3 regions of the Rhizobium binxianense genome follow, and region 3 is predicted to be linked to each of the others. Evidence: predicted binding sites of a transcription regulator. Region 3 holds the regulator's gene; each other region holds the start of a gene.
The links. Region 3 encodes PhoB, which activates phosphate uptake and scavenging genes when phosphate is short. Its sites were predicted from a motif close to TGTCATNNANCTGTCAT; they were not measured.
Positions count from the first base shown of each region.

Region 1: PO860_RS16775 (esterase-like activity of phytase family protein) is a predicted target of PhoB. The motif match lies at 2,432-2,448, and genes of this name have one in related genera.
Region 2: pstS (phosphate ABC transporter substrate-binding protein PstS) is a predicted target of PhoB. The motif match lies at 3,118-3,134, and genes of this name have one in related genera.

Region 1 is NZ_CP118713.1:3,397,023-3,402,753, reverse strand. Features, by position in the region: gene PO860_RS16790 (DUF4164 domain-containing protein) at 1-116, shown strand, start outside; gene PO860_RS16785 (cell division protein ZapA) at 132-509, shown strand; RNA gene ssrS (6S RNA) at 578-736, shown strand; gene PO860_RS16775 (esterase-like activity of phytase family protein) at 804-2,288, opposite strand; gene PO860_RS16770 (NAD-dependent epimerase/dehydratase family protein) at 2,528-3,511, opposite strand; gene PO860_RS16765 (helix-turn-helix domain-containing protein) at 3,579-4,145, opposite strand; gene PO860_RS16760 (ArsR/SmtB family transcription factor) at 4,219-4,554, opposite strand; gene PO860_RS16755 (SRPBCC domain-containing protein) at 4,623-5,105, shown strand; gene gnd (phosphogluconate dehydrogenase (NAD(+)-dependent, decarboxylating)) at 5,242-5,731, shown strand, end outside.
Region 2 is NZ_CP118713.1:1,228,350-1,234,080, reverse strand. Features, by position in the region: gene pstA (phosphate ABC transporter permease PstA) at 1-803, opposite strand, end outside; gene pstC (phosphate ABC transporter permease subunit PstC) at 805-1,782, opposite strand; gene pstS (phosphate ABC transporter substrate-binding protein PstS) at 1,982-3,004, opposite strand; gene PO860_RS06110 (bifunctional diguanylate cyclase/phosphodiesterase) at 3,358-5,487, opposite strand; gene PO860_RS06105 (cupin domain-containing protein) at 5,721-5,731, opposite strand, start outside.
Region 3 is NZ_CP118713.1:173,279-179,009, reverse strand. Features, by position in the region: gene PO860_RS00885 (Hsp33 family molecular chaperone) at 1-403, opposite strand, end outside; gene argF (ornithine carbamoyltransferase) at 492-1,406, opposite strand; gene PO860_RS00875 (aspartate aminotransferase family protein) at 1,446-2,645, opposite strand; gene PO860_RS00870 (GcrA family cell cycle regulator) at 3,070-3,603, shown strand; gene phoB (phosphate regulon transcriptional regulator PhoB) at 3,915-4,598, opposite strand; gene phoU (phosphate signaling complex protein PhoU) at 4,756-5,469, opposite strand; gene pstB (phosphate ABC transporter ATP-binding protein PstB) at 5,514-5,731, opposite strand, start outside.

The sequences.
Region 1 (5,731 bases), 1.3 Mb from region 3:
CGCAGGAACTCGACCAGGCGGAATTCCGCGCCAACCGGCTGGAGGAGGTCAACCGCGAGGTATCGCGGCGGCTGGTGACGGCTATGGAAACGATCCGCGCGGTTCTGGATCGCTGATAGAAAGAGTTTGGCATGGCGCAGGTGACGGTAACGATCGACGGCAAGGCCTATCGCATGGCTTGCGAGGAGGGGCAGGAGGATCACCTGACCGATCTCGCCAACCGCTTCGACGGCTATGTCGGCCATCTCAAGGCCCAGTTCGGTGAAATCGGCGATCTCAGGATCACCGTCATGGCCGGCATCATGGTCATGGACGAGATTGCCGAGCTGACGCGCCGCGTCGCCGGGCTGGAATCCGAACTCGAGTCGCTGCGCGGCAACCGCGACACGGTGCTTGCGGCCACCGCGCGCACCGAAGAAAATCTTGCGGCAGCGCTCAGCGAGGTTTCAACCCGCATTCGCGGCATTACCGATAAACTGAACGGCCGGCCCGCCCCCGAACTCAATTGACTCAATTAAATAAGGACGACTTGCTGCCGCCACTGGCGCGCCCGCGCAAACGTCCTTATATATCGCGGTGCGGTCTGCGCCTCTCGACAGGAACCACAATCCCTGGGGCCATACTCGATCCAAAGGGAGCTGTCCCTGGCCAGGCCCGTGGGCCTGGACACACGGCGCCCACCTACGTTTGTAGGCACCCAGGATCGTAAACATCCATCGGTGGTCGTGGATCGCACCTTTCCTCTTCATCATCGACGAAGACGGCGAACGCGGCTGCAGCGTCCGCCATTTTCAACGCATCCGCTATTTCTTCAAGCCCGGAAGGGTGACCTGGAAGACCTGGAACATGGTGTCGACATCGGCACCACCGTCCGCCTTGTAGGCGGCGCCCACCTGGAAACCATCCTGTGTGAGGAAGTCGTTGTCATTAGCGACGAACAGGAAATAATCGTCCGGCAGGTTCGGGTCGAGAACGCTTGCCAGACCCATGGCTTCCCATTTTTCCGACAGATTGTTCTTGTCGTTCGGCGCGCCGTTGTGCAGGCCGAAGCGGGCGAGATCGGCCTTGTCGTTGAGGTCGATGAGTGGTGTCAGCGTCGCCGGCGTCAGTGACGGATCGAGGACGCCCTTCGGCGCGATCGGCTTGCCTGCATCGAAATCGCTGCCGGCGATATCGGTCGCCTTGGAAAGGTCTGCGATGTCGATCTTGCGGTAGAGCGAGGTATCGCCCTTCAGACCCTGGCCGTTGCCGCTGTCGCGGGCGAGCATCAGGAAGGTCTTGTCGGAAAGGGCGACGATTTCGCTCTCTGCGGCGATCGTCGTCTTGTCCTTGGCGTCCTTGAACACCGGCAGCGGCACGACATATTCGTGCACCAGTTTCAGGTGATTTAGATCGGCGGCGTCATAGACCATGGCGCGGGTATTCTGGCGGGTCGAACTGGAATCGCCACCGTCCTGACGGGCGGCCGACTGCAGCACTGCTATGATGAACTTACCATCAGGCGTCATCGCCATGCCTTCGAGACCCTGATTGTTCTGGCGGCCGGTCTCCGGATCCTTCGGGTCCGGAGCGGAGGCGCCGGGGCCGGGATTGTTGGAGGCAAAGCTCAACGCGCCCTTGCGCATCGGCAAAAGCGCCTTCGGCGGCTGGGTGGCAGACAGCAGACGGCCGTCGGCCGAGAAGTGGTAAATATAAGGCCCGTATTCGTCGCTGACGAACATGGTGCCGTCGGCCAGGCGGATGATGGCTTCATTGTCGAGGGCGATCTTGCCGTTTACCGCCTGCGGCAGTGGCGGAAAATTGCCGGCAGCGGGGCGGACGCCGGATTCCGGGTCGAGACCGGTCATGTCGCCGCCTTTGTCGTCGACGAAGGGCGTGGAATCGACGAGCTTTGCGTCAACGCCGAACTGTTCCTTGCCGGCCTCGGGTGCCGCACCCGGAGCGGTCGGCGTCAGGCCGATCGAGATGGTGTTCAGGCGCGGACGATAGTCGACGGTGCCGACGGCGTTATAGCCCCGGTCTGGCAGCAGGTAGAGCGTGCCCTTGTAGCTGGCGCCGTCGCGGCTCCAGGCGGCGGAATCGATCGCCATGCCGGAGCCGGAACCGAAGGTCTCACCGAATTTGTCACGCTGGTTGGCCGGGATGCGGCCGATGCCGATCAGGCCCTTGTTGACGAAGGTGAGGCCGTCGACAGTGGCGGAATTCTCGGCACTTGCGACGGCCGGAATGGCGGCGGATGCCGCAAGAATGGCGGCAAACAGCCGCGCGTATGATCTGATGTTCTTCATGAAATACCCTCTCGGTCAAAGCGTTCCTGCAGCGGCCCGCCCAGGCTGGACACCGCTTCAAATGACACCCCGGCCCTGGATTCGATTTTCCGATGGCAGAACACGCCCTGGATTTCGCCGCCCCATATCCCCTCGGACGGTCTATGACAGCATCATGATATCTGGATGACGCTTTGCAGCGAAAAGGCCATGCCGGGAGAATGTCGGGCTTTCGCCTATCCGCAGTCCAGCTTGCTGCCCTATCTCACGGGATAAGGCCCTTCAGCAAAGACCACGTCGTGGTAACCTTTCGAGCCGACATCAAGCGCCAAAGGGCTGCGCCATTCCCTGTTGTCGCGCAGGCAATCGAGCACGAAACGGAAATCATATCGCGGCTGCCACCCGAGTTCCCGCCTTGCCCGCGCGTTGACATAGACACGGTCGAGCGTTGGAAACATCTTCCAGCCGCGTGATGCATAGAGGGCGCCTGCACCTGGGAACAGCCGTTCGACGACAGCAGGCGCGTCGTGCCTGATTGCGGCAAGATCGCTTGCCGGAAACGGCGTCGTGGCGGAGACGATGTAGCGGCCGAAGCCGATTGCCGGCGCCTTTTCGAGCGCCAGCAGATGAGCGCCGGCCACATCGGCGATATCGACGCGGCGGTGAAGAAGCTCGTTGGCCTGGGCATTTTCCGCCGGATAGCCGCTGCGAATGTCAGGATCGTCGTCGTTTTCGGGAAAGAAACGCGATGTCCTGAGAATGATCACCGGCAGGCCGGACTCGCGGGCGAAGAGTTCGCACAGACCTTCGGCGGCGAGCTTCGTGACACCGTAGATGTTTTTTGCGACCGGCAGCACGTCCTCGGTCACCCATGCTGCCGGTGCGCCGGCGGCCGGCGTCAAAGCCGCACCGAAGGTGCTGGTGGTGCTGGTGAAGACGAAGCTTGCGACGTCTGCGGCGACGGCTGCTTCGAGCAGGTTCAGCGTGCCGGCGATATTGGTGTCGAGGAAATCGCGATTGTCATGGGTCGCCACATGCGGCTTGTGCAGCGTCGCGGCATGGATGACGCGGCTGATGCCTGACATCGCTTGCCGGATGAAGGCGCGATCACCGATCGAGCCGACCATATCGGTAAAAGCCGAGGGCTTGATATCGATGCCGCGCACCCATCGGCTTTCGGCCTTCAAAGTGCGCATCAGCGCCTCGCCAAGATGGCCGGCACTTCCCGTCACCAGTATCGTCATCACATCGCCTCCCGACCGTTCAGGAGGCGGACGCTATAAAGACCGGCATTCCGGGACAACGCATAAATTATGCACGGGAATGCAGGAAAGCTGCAGGCTCGCCGATGGTCGTGACAAGGCGGCCGGCGCTGCCATCGGAAAGCATGATCCTTTCCCAGATCACGCGGCCGGCGGCGATCGGCAGCAGCGCATTGCCGTTGGCGCCGGTATCGAGGGTCAGTGACGAAAGCCTGCCCTCATGCCAGCCGCGCTCTTCCAGCGACTGCTCGGCCGCGGTGATTTCAGCAGATGCGTAGGAGAAAAGCGAGCGGCCGAGAAAGGCAGCGAGCGGCGCCCGCCATTCCGCCTGCCGCGGGCGGGAGGCGGAGAGCAGCCGGTGGGTGCTGTCGCAGATCAGATGCACCGGTCGGACGGAATCCTCGACCAGTCGCTTCAGCGCCGCATCAGCCGCGGCATGTCGCGGTGAGGCGAAAATCCGTTCCAGCTGGACGGCCTGTTCGGGCGACAGCGCGAGTTGTCCGCACTCCCAGCGTGACACCGTCGTCTGGTTGACGCCGAGGAGTTCGGCGAGATGCTGCTGCTTCATGCCGCGCAGCAGCCGCATGCGGCGTATGCCGGCTCCCGATATCGTCATCCGTCTGATCCCGTGCCGTTTTTGCCAGCATAAGGCCTCGGCGGACCGGGCGGCAAGGCGGTTTGACGCCGGGTCATTGTTCGGGCTGACCTTCCAGCTCGCCCTTCAGCCGGTCGAGTATAGAGAGCGCATGGCCGGCATAGGCGCTGATCCAACGGTCGTAAATCTGCTTGATCGGCAGGCTGTTTAAGTGGTTCCAGCGCTCGCGGCCCTCCTTCCTGGCGATGACCAGATCGGCTTCCTCCAGCACTTTCAGATGCTGCATTACCGTACAGCGGTCCATCTGCGGAAACATCTCGCAAAGCGTCCCTGTGGTCCGGGGGCCATCCTTGAGCCGGTCGAGAATTTCGCGGCGGCGCTGGTGGGCCAGCGCCTTGAAAACCGGATCGTCTTTTGATTCGCTTGACATGTTATGTTTTTATAACACAATGACGCTGGACGCCATGACAAACAGCAATGGAGAAGAGGAGAAGTGCCATGTCTCTCGGAATCCGTGTTTCCGGCCGCATCGGACGTCCCGTCGCAGAGGTATTCGACGCCGTCGTCAACCCGAAGAAGCTCAGCAGCTATTTCACCACGATCGGCGGGGCGAGCGCGCCGCTCGTCCAGGGCACGACGGTAACCTGGTGGAAGGGTGCGGCGGTTGAGGTGGTCGAACTCGTGCCCGAAAGCCGCATCGTGCTCAGTTGGGACGGCGGCACCGCCGAAGATAAGACGACCTATAAGACGATGGTGGAGATGAACTTCAAACCGCTGGAGGATGGCGGCACGCTGGTGACCATCGCCGAAACCGGCTGGCGCGAAGACGATGCCGGTCGGCGCGGCACCTATCTCAACTGCGAGGGCTGGACGCAGATGCTCTGCTGCATGAAGGCCTTCGTCGAATACGGCATCAATCTGCGGGAGGGCATGTTCCTCAGCGAAATGAAGGGAGAGCCGGCCAGCGCACCTGACGCTTGACGAGCGCATCGGTCTGCAGGAGATCGGCGGCGCAATCGTCGCATTCGCCAATCAGGTCGAGACTTCGCTTGCCTGTCACACTGCGGGTGCTAATTTCCGGATTCGAGACTTCATTTCGGTTTCCAGGAGATTCATTATGCAGCTTGGCATGGTTGGTTTGGGCCGCATGGGCAATTACATGGTCCAGCGCTTGATGCGAGGCGGTCACGAATGCGTCGTCTACGACGCCAGGCCGGAAAGCGTTGCCGAGCTCGCAGGCCTCGGTGCGATCGGCAGTGCTTCGCTCCAGGAATTCGTCTCGAAGCTCACCCATCCGCGCGCGATCTGGCTGATGCTGCCGGCGGCGATCGTCGACAAGGTGCTGGCGAGCCTGGTGCCGCTGCTTGAGAATGGCGATATCGTCATTGACGGCGGCAACTCTTATTACCATGACGACATTCGTCGCGGCGCCGACCTCATCACCAAGGGCATCCACTATGTCGATGTCGGCACAAGCGGCGGCGTCTTCGGCCTCGAGCGCGGTTATTGCCTGATGATCGGCGGCGAGAAGGGCATCGTCGAACACCTTTCCCCGATCTTCGCGACGCTGGCGCCCGGCGTCGGCAAGACGGAAGCCTCGCCGAACC
Region 2 (5,731 bases), 1.1 Mb from region 3:
ACGACGGCGGTCATCACGAAGGCACCGGCCCAGGCGAGATTCTGCCATTGCTCATAGGGGCTCATAGCGAACTGGAAGATGACGACCGGAATGTTCGCCATCGGCTGCGACATATCCAGGCTCCAATACTGGTTGTTCAGAGCCGTGAAGAGCAGCGGCGCGGTTTCGCCCGAAATGCGGGCGATCGCCAGAAGGATACCGGTCAGAATGCCGGTGGACGCGGCGCGATAAAGCACGTTGACCGTGACCTTCCAGCGCGGGATGCCGAGCGACAAGGCTGCCTCGCGCATCACATCGGGAACCAGCCGCAGCATCTCGTCGGTCGTGCGCACTACGACCGGCAGGAAGATGAAGGCAAGCGCGATGCCGCCGGCAAAGCCGGAGAAGCGTGACGTCGGGCGCACGACCAGTTCGTAGACGAACAGGCCGATGATGATCGACGGCGCCGAGAGCAGGATATCGTTGACGAAGCGGATCGCCTCGCCAAGCTTTTTGCCGCGGCTGAACTCCGACAGATAGGTGCCGGCCAGCACGCCGATCGGCGTGCCGATGACGATGGCCAGCACGACCATCAGCAGGCTGCCCATGAAAGCATTGGCGAGACCGCCGCCGTCTTCGCCGGGCGGCGGCGTCATTTCGGTGATAAGACTGGGGCTCAGCGCCGACAGGCCGTGGATCAGCGTCGTCCACAGGATCCAGACCAGAAAGACCAGGCCGAGCACCGTTGCGAGGCCGCAAAGCGTCAGCGCAATCGCACTGCCGATCTGGCGGCGGCGGTAAAGGGAACCCGAATAGCCGGCCATATTACTCCCCTCTCTGCTTTGCCATGCGCACCAGCATGAGCTTGGCGGCGGCCAGAACGATGAAGGTAACGACGAAGAGGATGAGGCCAAGGGCTGCGAGCGACGATCTGTAAAGATCGTCAGAAGCCTCGGCAAACTCGTTGGCGAGCGTGGCGGCGATCGAGGTGCCGGGCTCCATCAGCGACACCGCAATATTATGGGTGTTGCCGAGCACGAAGGTCACCGCCATGGTCTCCCCGAGCGCGCGGCCGAGACCGAGGAAGATGCCGCCGACGACGGCCGTGCGAGTATGCGGGATAACGATGTCGCGCACCACCTCCCACTTGGTCGAACCAAGCGCATAGGCCGATTCTTTCAGCTGCGCCGGGACAACGAGAAAAACGTCGCGCATGACCGAGGAGATGAAGGGGATGATCATGATCGCCAGCACAATGCCCGACGTCAGCATGCCGATGCCGAGCGGTGCGCCGGAGAACAGCGCGCCGATCATCGGGATCGGGCCCAGCCAGTCTATCAGCACCGGCTGAATGTAATCCGACATGAAAGGCGCGAAGGTGAAAAGACCCCACATGCCGTAAATGATCGAGGGGATGCCGGCGAGAAGCTCGACGGCGCCGCCGATCGGCCCGCGAATGGAGCGCGGCGCAACTTCGGTAATGAAAACCGCGATACCGAGGCTGACGGGAACGCCGATGATCATGGCGAGCGCCGAGGTGACCAGCGTCCCGTAGATCGGCACAAGCCCCGCAAACTGCTCGGCGACCGGATCCCATTCCGTGCCGGTGAGGAAACCGAGGCCGAAGGTCCGGAACGCCTGAAACCCGCTCACGGCCATGGAGATCGCGGCGGCAAGCAATGCCGCCAGAACAAACAGGCCGCAGCCCAAAACTATCCAATAGAAAATACGATCGCCGGTCGCGCCGTCGCGACGCTTCACGCCCGCTCCGGAGACGGGCAGCGATGCCGATGCTTCGCTCATATCAATACGCTCAACTGCGCTGAGGGGGTAAAGGTATTCGAGCATGATGCCGAAAAGTTGTAAGCGGTTTTCGGGCGACATCATGCTCTAACCCCTTAATTTAGAACAGGATTCAGATTTTAGGCCGGCTCGGCCTAAAATCATCCTGTTCTAGGGCGGAAAACCTCGCTTTCCGCCCCGACCGCGTGTCTTACAGGGATCAGCCCTTGAACGCGGCTGTCCAGTAGTCCTCGATCTGCTTCACGACGGCTTCCGGAAGCGGAACGTAGTCGAGGGAAGAGGCTTCCTTCTGGCCGTTTTCGAGCGCCCACTTGAAGAAGGCGAAGGCAGCCTTGGAGCGTGCCGCATCCTTCGGTTCCTTGTACATGATCGCCCAGGTCGTGGCGGTCACCGGCCAGGCCTTTTCGCCCGGAGCGTTGGTCATGATCAGGTAGAAGTCCTGAGCCTTGGCCCATTCGGCGCTGGCGGCGGCGGCCGAGAAGCTTTCGGCATTCGGCTTCGGATACTGGCCGGCAGCGTTCTGGATCAGGGCGTAGGGCAGCTTGTTCTGCAGGGCGTAGGCATATTCGACGTAGCCGATCGAATCCTTGACGCGGGTGACGTAGGCAGCGACGCCTTCGTTGCCCTTGCCGCCGATGCCGACCGGCCAGTTGACGGCGGTGCCTTCGCCGACCTTGCTCTTCCAGTCTTCGTTGACCTTGGAGAAATAGTTGGTCCAGTTGAAGGAGGTGCCGGAACCGTCCGAACGGTGGACGACGGCGATCTGGCTGTCGGGCAGCTTCAGGCCGGGGTTCAGATCGGCAATGGCCTTATCGTTCCACTTGGTGACGTTGCCGAGATAGATGTCGGCGAGAACCTTGCCGGTCAGTTTCAGTTCGCCCGACTTGATGCCCTTGACGTTGATGACGGGAACGATGCCGCCGACAACGAGCGGGAACTGGCCGAAACCGCCATCGGTCAATTCCCTAGGCTCGAGCGGCTTGTCGGATGCGCCGAAATCGACCGTTGCAGCCTTGATCTGGGCGATACCGCCGCCCGAACCGATCGACTGGTAGTTCAGCTTGTCGCCGGTCTGCTTGTTATAGTCCGCAGACCATTTGGACAGCACCGGATAGACGAAGGTGGAGCCGGCGCCGGTGATATCGGCAGCCGACGCCGAAACCGCCAGAGCGGCAACCAGACCCGCACCGAGGCAGGCCGAGAGGAGTTTCCTGGTGAGCATATGAAGCGCTTCCCTAATGGATTTGAAGAACGACGAGACCAGCGCCATGGCGGGGGTGTCCATTGTCTCGGGCGCTGAAAGTCGCGTCACATCAGGCGGGCTAGGCGCGTATTATTACAGTTTGATGACGGCTTTTGACCGTTGAAACCGAATGCGCGGCCATGCGTCAAACACTGCGCTGGGCGCCTTTCCATTGAATGCGGGATTTAACAAAGCCTTAGCAAAAACATTGGGATAGATTGACGCATGGCTGTGGTGGATTGCCGCAGCCGTGGCTAAAAATGTCGTTTCAGGCTTTTGAATTTCCGTCGGCGGTTACCGGTCACCGCTCCGCGGGGTCACCGGCAACGCCATCATGCGGCCGACTCTTCTTCCAGCCTGCTGGATATGTCGTGTGCCGACATCGGTCTTCCCATCAGATAGCCTTGAAGCTGATCGCAGCCGGCCTCGCGCAGGATCGCCGCCTGGCGGCTATTCTCGATGCCTTCTGCGGTCACGGGAATCTGCAAGGCGGTCGCCAGCGAAATGGTCGCCCGAAGGACATCGGCGCCATTGGCGCCTTCATCGAGAGCGGAGACGAGCGAGCGATCGATCTTCATGCGATCGAACCCGAACTGCCGCAAGGCGCCAATGCTGGCGTAGCCGCAGCCAAAGTCGTCGAGTGCGAACTTAATGCCGACGCGCTTGAGCTGGTCGATCGAGCGCCGGGCCTGATCCGGATTTGTCATCAGAACGCCTTCGGTGATCTCCAAGGTCAGGCGCTTCGGATTGAAATCGAGCTCCTGCAGGACCGAGATCACCTCGGCGGCAAATTCGGGATTGCAGAGCTGGACCGGCGAAACGTTTACCGACAATGCCAGATCGGGCCAGTTCTTGGCATGCTCGATCGATGTTCTCAGCATATGAACACCGAGCGCATCGATGAGGCCGCACCGCTCGGCGAGAGGGATGAAAACCTCCGGACTGATGTTTCCTGTTGCGGTTCGCCAGCGCGCCAGCGCTTCCAGGCCGGTCACGGCGCCGGTGGTGGCGGAGACGAGCGGCTGGAAAACGGCTTCGATTGCGCCGCTCTTGATGGCGCCCTTCAAGCGGCCTTCCAGTTCGGCGACCCGTTGGCGCTCCTGGTCGAGCTCGGGGGCGTACTCGACCGCCTGGCCTCTGCCATTTGCCTTGGCACGGTAGAGCGCCATGTCGGCCCTGCGCAGAAGCTCCAAGGGCTCGACGTCTCCGTCGCGCACCGCAGCGCCGATGCTTGCTCCGACTTCGATTGTTCGTCCGTCGATTTTGAAGGGCTCGGCAAACAGCGCCAGGATGGTCGTTTCCATATCTTCGCACGTGGCGGATCCGACATGCACCAGCGCAAATTCGTCGCCCCCCAGCCGGGCTGCGGCAAGAATTTCGGGGTGACAGGCCATCAGCGCCTTCGAGACCATTCGGATCAAATCGTCCCCAACCGCATGCCCCCAGGCATCGTTGACGGCCTTGAAGCCGTCAAGATCGACCAGATAGAGCCGGAGTGGCGCAGAGTCCGAATTCCCGATGTCTTCCAGCAGGCCGAGAAGCCCATGTCTGTTGAACAGGCCGCTGAGGTTATCATGACCCGCTTCGAAAAGCGCTGCCTGCGCCAATTGGCGCAGGCGCCGCGCCTCGGACGCGCCGACCAGGAGAACACCGACCAGGAACAGCGAAAGGATGGCGACGGAGGCCGCAACATAAGGTGTCACCTGATGAAATACCGTGCTTCCCGGCGCCTTGCTCGGCCAGACAAGATAGCCGATGACGGCCCCCTTCATGTCCTTGATCGGCGTGTTCAGGAATTCCGGCTTTGGCGCCGCCTCGAGGTGCAGGCCTTCGAGTTCATGTTCGTTTGAGAGCGTGTCGAGAACTTCTGATGTAAATTCCTTGTAGAAGCTCAGCGTGCTGAGCTTCGGAAGCTCGCCGGCGGCCTCGAATGGCTGGATCGCCTGCGATGCGATCAGCGCGATACCGCTTTCGGTCTTGATAAAATTAACCACAGGCGCCTTCGCCGGATCGGCAGCAGCATTGATCTGCCCATAAAAGGCCTGGCCGAAAAACGCGCCCGGCTGAAAAGGCTTGCCTTTGGCATAGGCGGAGACGACCGAACTCCGGTCGGGGCCGATCACGATCGCGCCGTCATAGAGCGGGTAATCCGCGCTGGTTTTTCCCCAGTTCTCATAGGCCCAATCGGCGGCGGTCGGCGATGAGGTCGCACTATAGGCATCGTCCCATACGGCATTGTCCGTCGTTGTCGCGCCCAGGCGAGCCACGAACGCTCCGATCGCTGCGTCGGCGGCGCGACTGGCCCTGGCGTCATCGATCTCGTTTGCCGACCGTGTCATCGTGACGACGACATGCGCCATAAGGCCGGTCAGCACGAGGGCGACGACCAGGAAGCAGACCGTCGTCGCTACGATGGAAGAGGTTTGAGTTCGAACGTGCCTACCCGCAAGATTCGACGACATGCAAATTCCGGAGAGATCGATTGCAAGACCATGTCTGTGAGACAGCAGGAGACATCATGTCCGCAATGCGCTGCGGATAAGATATAGCATTTTGACGATGTAGGCCCGATTAATGGGATTGGTCAAAAGCGTTCTATTCGGCAAAGAAGCGCTATCATTTGCAGAAAAACAGGCCCTGATCGCCGCAAAGCGACACAGGCGCGGCATCGTCAGCGTCGGTTTGCCCGCGCTGCTCAAACCTTGA
Region 3 (5,731 bases):
TGGTGAAGGCGAGCACGCCCCGGCCGAGCAATTGCTCCGGCTCGGTTTCGCCTGCTGCGATCGCTTTGTTCAGCAGCGCCTGATCGAAGCGGGCATAGGCGCGGACATTTTCCGGCGTCGCGAAATCGGCGACGAGAAGATCGACCGGGCCATCGCCCTTGGTCTGCACCGTGAACTTGCCGTCGAATTTCAGCGAGGTGCCGAGCAGCACCGTCAAGACGACGACTTCGGCAAGCAGGCGGGCGACGGGTGCGGGGTAATGATGGCGCTCGAGGATCGCATCGAGCATCGGGCCGAGCTGGACGGCGCGGCCGCGCACGTCCAGACCCTCCACCTGGAAGGGGACGACATGGTCATCGCCGGCGAAATCAAACTGGCCGAGGGCGGCTGCAGCTTCTGCCATGGCTTTACTCCTAGTTTCGGAGCGATGGGTCAGCGTGCCCTTCGCTCGCGCGGCCGCAGGTCTATGACTCGCGGCATCCGATTATGGTTCAGATCGCGCCCAGGCACCAAGCAAGAATCGACTTCTGCGCATGAAGACGGTTTTCCGCCTCATCGAAGACCACGGATTGCGGACCGTCGATCACCTCGTCCGTCACTTCCTCACCACGATGAGCCGGCAGGCAATGCATGAACAATGCATCATTGCCGGCCTTCGCCATCAAGGCCGCATTGACCTGGTAAGGCTGGAAGACATTGTGACCCCGGGCCCGATGTTCCTGATTCATGGAGACCCAGGTATCGGTCACCACGCAATCGACGCCTTCGACCGCACGGTCGGCATCATGGCAGAGCATGATTTCGGCGCCCTCATTGCGGGCCCAGTTCAGATAGTGATCCTTGGGCTCCGAACCAAGAGGCACGGCCATGTTCATGCGATAGCCGAAGCGCGCAGCCCCTTCGACCAGCGAATGCAGCACATTGTTGCCGTCGCCGGTCCAGGCGATGGTCTTGCCCTTGATCGGGCCGCGATGCTCTTCGAAGGTCATGATATCGGCCATGATCTGGCAGGGATGGGTGTCATCCGTCAGCGCATTGATGACCGGCACGGTCGCATGCTCGGCAAGTTCCAGCAGCCTGGAATGCTCGGTGGTGCGGATCATGATCGCATCGACGTAGCGCGACAGCACCTTGGCGGTGTCGCCGATCGTTTCGGCGCGGCCGAGCTGCATTTCGGTGCCGGACAGGAACAGCGTTTCGCCGCCGAGCTGGCGCATGCCGACATCGAAGGAGACGCGGGTGCGCGTCGACGGCTTTTCGAAGATCATCGCCAGCATCTTGCCGGCGAGCGGCTTGTCGCCGGTGCCGGCCTTGAAGGCCTGCTTGCGGGCGAGCGCATCGTTCATGATGGTTCTGAGATCGGCAGAGGTGACCGCCGAAAGATCGAGGAAATGTTTAGGAGCCATGGTCTTCTTACCTGTCTGCGCCCGAGGGCGGCAATCTCTTCAAGCCGTCTTCTTGACCTTGGAGGCGCGAATGCTCTCGGCGGCGCGCTCGATGCGGGCAAGACCCTCGCGGGCTTCCTCGGCGGTGACGACGAGGGGCGGAAGAAGGCGGATGACGTTGTCGCCGGCGGGCACGCCGAGCAGATGGGCGGCGCGGATCGCCTGCAGCAGTTCGGCCGAGGGAATGGCGGCCTTGACGCCGAGCAACAGCCCCTCGCCTCTGATATCCTCAATCACATCGGGATAGCGATCCTTCAGCGAGGCGAGGCCCTGGCGGAAAACCAGTGCTACGTCGCGCACCTGCTGGAGGAAGCCATCGGCGAGAATGATGTCGAGCACGGCGCTGCCGACGGCCATGGCAAGCGGATTGCCGCCATAGGTCGAGCCATGGGTGCCGGCCTTCATGCCGGAGGCAGCCTCTGATGTGGCAAGGCAGGCACCGAGCGGGAACCCGCCGCCGATGCCCTTGGCGACCGCCATGATGTCGGGGGTGACGCCCGACCATTCATGGGCGAAGAGCTTGCCGGTACGGCCGACGCCGGTCTGGACCTCGTCGAGGATCAGCAGCAGGCCGTGTTCGTCGCAGATCTGGCGAAGCGCCTTCATGAATTCGGGGGTGGCGGGACGCACGCCGCCCTCGCCCTGCACCGGCTCGATCAGGATTGCAGCCGTGGCATCGGTGATCGCGGCGCGCACCGCTTCGATATCGCCGAAAGCCACCTGATCAAAACCCGGCGCCTTGGGGCCGAAGCCTTCGAGATATTTCTCCTGGCCGCCGGCGGCGATCGTCGCCAGCGTCCGTCCGTGGAAGGCGCCCTCGAAGGTGATGATATGGAAGCGCTCGGGATGGCCCTTGGAATACTGATAGCGGCGCGCCGTCTTGATCGCGCATTCGAGCGCCTCGGCGCCCGAATTGGTGAAGAACACCTTGTCGGCGAAGGTGGCGTCCGTCAGCCGTTTGGCCAGGCGCTCCTGGCCGGGGATCTCATAGATGTTGGAGAGGTGCCAGACCTTGTCGGCCTGCTCCTTCAGGGCGCCCACCACATGCGGATTGCTGTGGCCGACCGAGGTGACGGCGACGCCGGCGCCGAAATCGAGATATCGCTCGCCGCTTTCGGTGATCAGCCACACGCCCTCGCCTCGCTCGAACCGCAGCGGGGCACGAGAATAGGTGTCATAAAGCGGCGCGGCTTCAGCCATGGCGCGATCTCCCGATCTAAAGTTATGGGGCGACTGACTCCGGCTAAGAAAACCAGGCCCGAAAAATCAAAAATGCCGCCTTGCGGCGGCGACTGGCACTATTTCCTTTTCGCGCTGCAATGTCAACAAAACTGCGCCCTTAGCGCATGCAGCAAGGGTGTGCAGCGGCATTTTCAGTCTTCAACAGGCATTATTGCAGAAATGCCACGCAGGGGCAGCAAGTTGGGGAAAACTACGAATTCGATTCATCCGGATTCATGCGACTCTTGTCACGGAGTCAGCCTCACACTAGGTTAAAGTTCAATTACTAGACTGCATGCGGCGGAACTAGTCACCAAAATTGATCAAGCGTTTCTTGTTTCGGAGCTCCCGGGACAACGGTGAGGGATTCTGCCATCACCAACGCAAAAGGTGGAGACAGGGCATGAACTGGACAGACGAGCGGGTCGAGAAACTCAAGAAGCTTTGGGCCGAAGGACTGAGCGCCAGCCAGATCGCGGCGCAACTTGGCGGTGTCAGCAGAAACGCTGTTATCGGCAAGGTTCACCGACTGAGCCTTCCGGGCCGTGCCAAGGCCGGCGGCACCAGCACCGCGGCGCGAACGCCGAAGCGCAATACAGCGGCACCGCGCGCGCCGAACTACGCCTCTCGCGTCACCACCCGCACCGTTACCCGCCAGCAGGGCGCAACGATGCTGAAGGAAGAGATCGAGATCGAAACGATCGAGGAAATGGAATATGTGCCGAGGGGCAACGTGGTCGTGCCGATTTCGCGCCGCCTCGGCCTGACGGAACTGACCGAACGCACCTGCAAGTGGCCGGTCGGCGATCCGCTGAAGGACGACTTCCACTTCTGCGGCTGCGAATCCCCCGACAATTCGCCCTATTGCAGCTATCACCAGAAGCTCGCCTACCAGCCGGTCAACGAACGCCGCCGGGCGGCAGCGCGGGCTGGCTGAGCGGCAGACATCGTTAGAATGCAGAAAACGGGCCGAGTGGCCCGTTTTTTTATGCGTGGATGGAAGCGCTCATTGCGGCTATGGCTGCCCCTCACCCTAACCCTCTCCCCGTAAACGGGGCGAGGGGACGTGCCACACGAGAGGTGTAGGAAGGGGAACGGAGACGTCGCGGCGGGGTCCCTTCGCCCCGCGAGCGGGGAGAAGGTGGCGGCAGCCGGATGAGGGGCAGTCCATCGCCGCGAACCGGACAGCAGCGGGACAAGCCCGAGCATGACGAAAGAGCCGTCGGCCGAGCTGTAGTGACGCAGCCCTCAGGCTTCCATCGAATAACCGGCGCCGCGGACGGTGCGGATGACGTCCTGCATGTTGGAGAAATTCAGCGCCTTGCGCAGCCGGCCGACATGGACGTCGACGGTGCGTTCGTCGACATAGATGTCGTGGCCCCAGACGCCGTCGAGAAGCTGCGAGCGGGAGAAGACCCGGCCCGGCGACGACATCAGGAATTCCAGCAGGCGGAATTCGGTGGGGCCGAGGCGGACTTCACGGCTCTTGCGATGGACGCGATGGGTTTCGCGGTCGAGCTCGATATCGCCGCATTTCAGCACCGTCGACAGCACCTCGGGGCGGGCGCGGCGCAGCATCGCCTTGACGCGGGCAACCAGCTCGGGGGTCGAGAAGGGCTTGACGACGTAATCGTCGGCCCCCGTCGACAGCCCGCGGACGCGCTCGCTCTCTTCGCCGCGCGCCGTCAGCATGATGATCGGCAGGCGCTCGGTTTCCGGCCGCATGCGCAGGCGCCGGCAGAGCTCGATGCCGGATACGCCGGGCAGCATCCAATCGAGGATCAGAAGATCGGGCGTGCGCTCCTGAAGCCGCATTTCGGCTTCGTCGCCACGAAGGATGGTATCGACCTCGAAGCCTTCCGCTTCGAGATTGTAGCGAAGAAGCACGCTCAGGGCTTCTTCGTCTTCAACAACTGCAACTCTCGGGATCATGCGTCTCGGTCTCCTCGCGCATGATCCTTAAACCGGGGGTGATTTAAGCAATGCATCCTGCGCAAATTCACAAACTAGGCTGCGACCTCTTTGCGCGCCCGGACGGGCGCGCATGCAATTGACTGGTCCGGGCGACTGGCCCGGGCTGTCCGGGCGATTATTCCGTAACCGCGCCGACGGTGTTGGCGCTGTCGTCCTTCGGACGATCGCCTTCCGGCTGCGCGCCGGTCGCCATGTAATAGATCGTCTCGGCGATGTTGGTGGCGTGGTCGCCGATGCGCTCGATGTTCTTGGCGCAGAAGAGAAGATGCGTGCAGCTGGTGATGTTGCGCGGGTCTTCCATCATGTAGGTCAGGAGCTCGCGGAACAGCGAGGTGTACATCGCGTCGATCTCGTTGTCGCGCTCGCGGATGGCATTCGCCTTGTCGGCGGCGCGCGTCGTGTAGACGTCGAGCACTTCCTTGAGCTGGACGAGCGCCAGCTCGGACAGATGCTCGAGGCCGCGGGCGAGCTTGCGGGGAACGCCGGTGCTTTGGACGGCGATGACGCGCTTGGCGGTGTTCTTGCCGAGGTCGCCGACGCGTTCGAGATCGGCGGCGATGCGGATCGAACCCATGATCTCACGCAGGTCCGCAGCCATCGGCTGGCGGCGGGCGATGGTGACGATCGCCTTGTCGCCGATTTCGCGTTCGGCGTGATCGAGGATCACATCGTCGGAGATGACCTTCTGCGCCAGCGCGGTATCGCCGTTGACCAGTGCCCGCACGGATTCGGCGACCATCTGTTCGGCCAGGCCACCCATTTCGGAAATCCGCCTGGAGAGGAACTTCAGATCATCATCATAGGCAGAATAAATATGTGTCGATGCCATGGGGCTTTATCCTCGAATAACGGAAAGGCTTGGTGACGCCAAAATCAGCCGAAGCGACCCATGATGTAGTCCTGGGTGCGCGGATCGTCGGGATTGGTGAACATCTTGTCGGTGTCGTTCTCCTCGACGAGATTGCCGAGGTGGAACATGGCGGTGCGCTGCGAGACGCGCGCGGCCTGCTGCATGGAGTGGGTGACGATGACGATCGTGTAGTTCTCGCGCAGTTCGTGGATCAGCTCTTCGACCTTGGCGGTGGCGATCG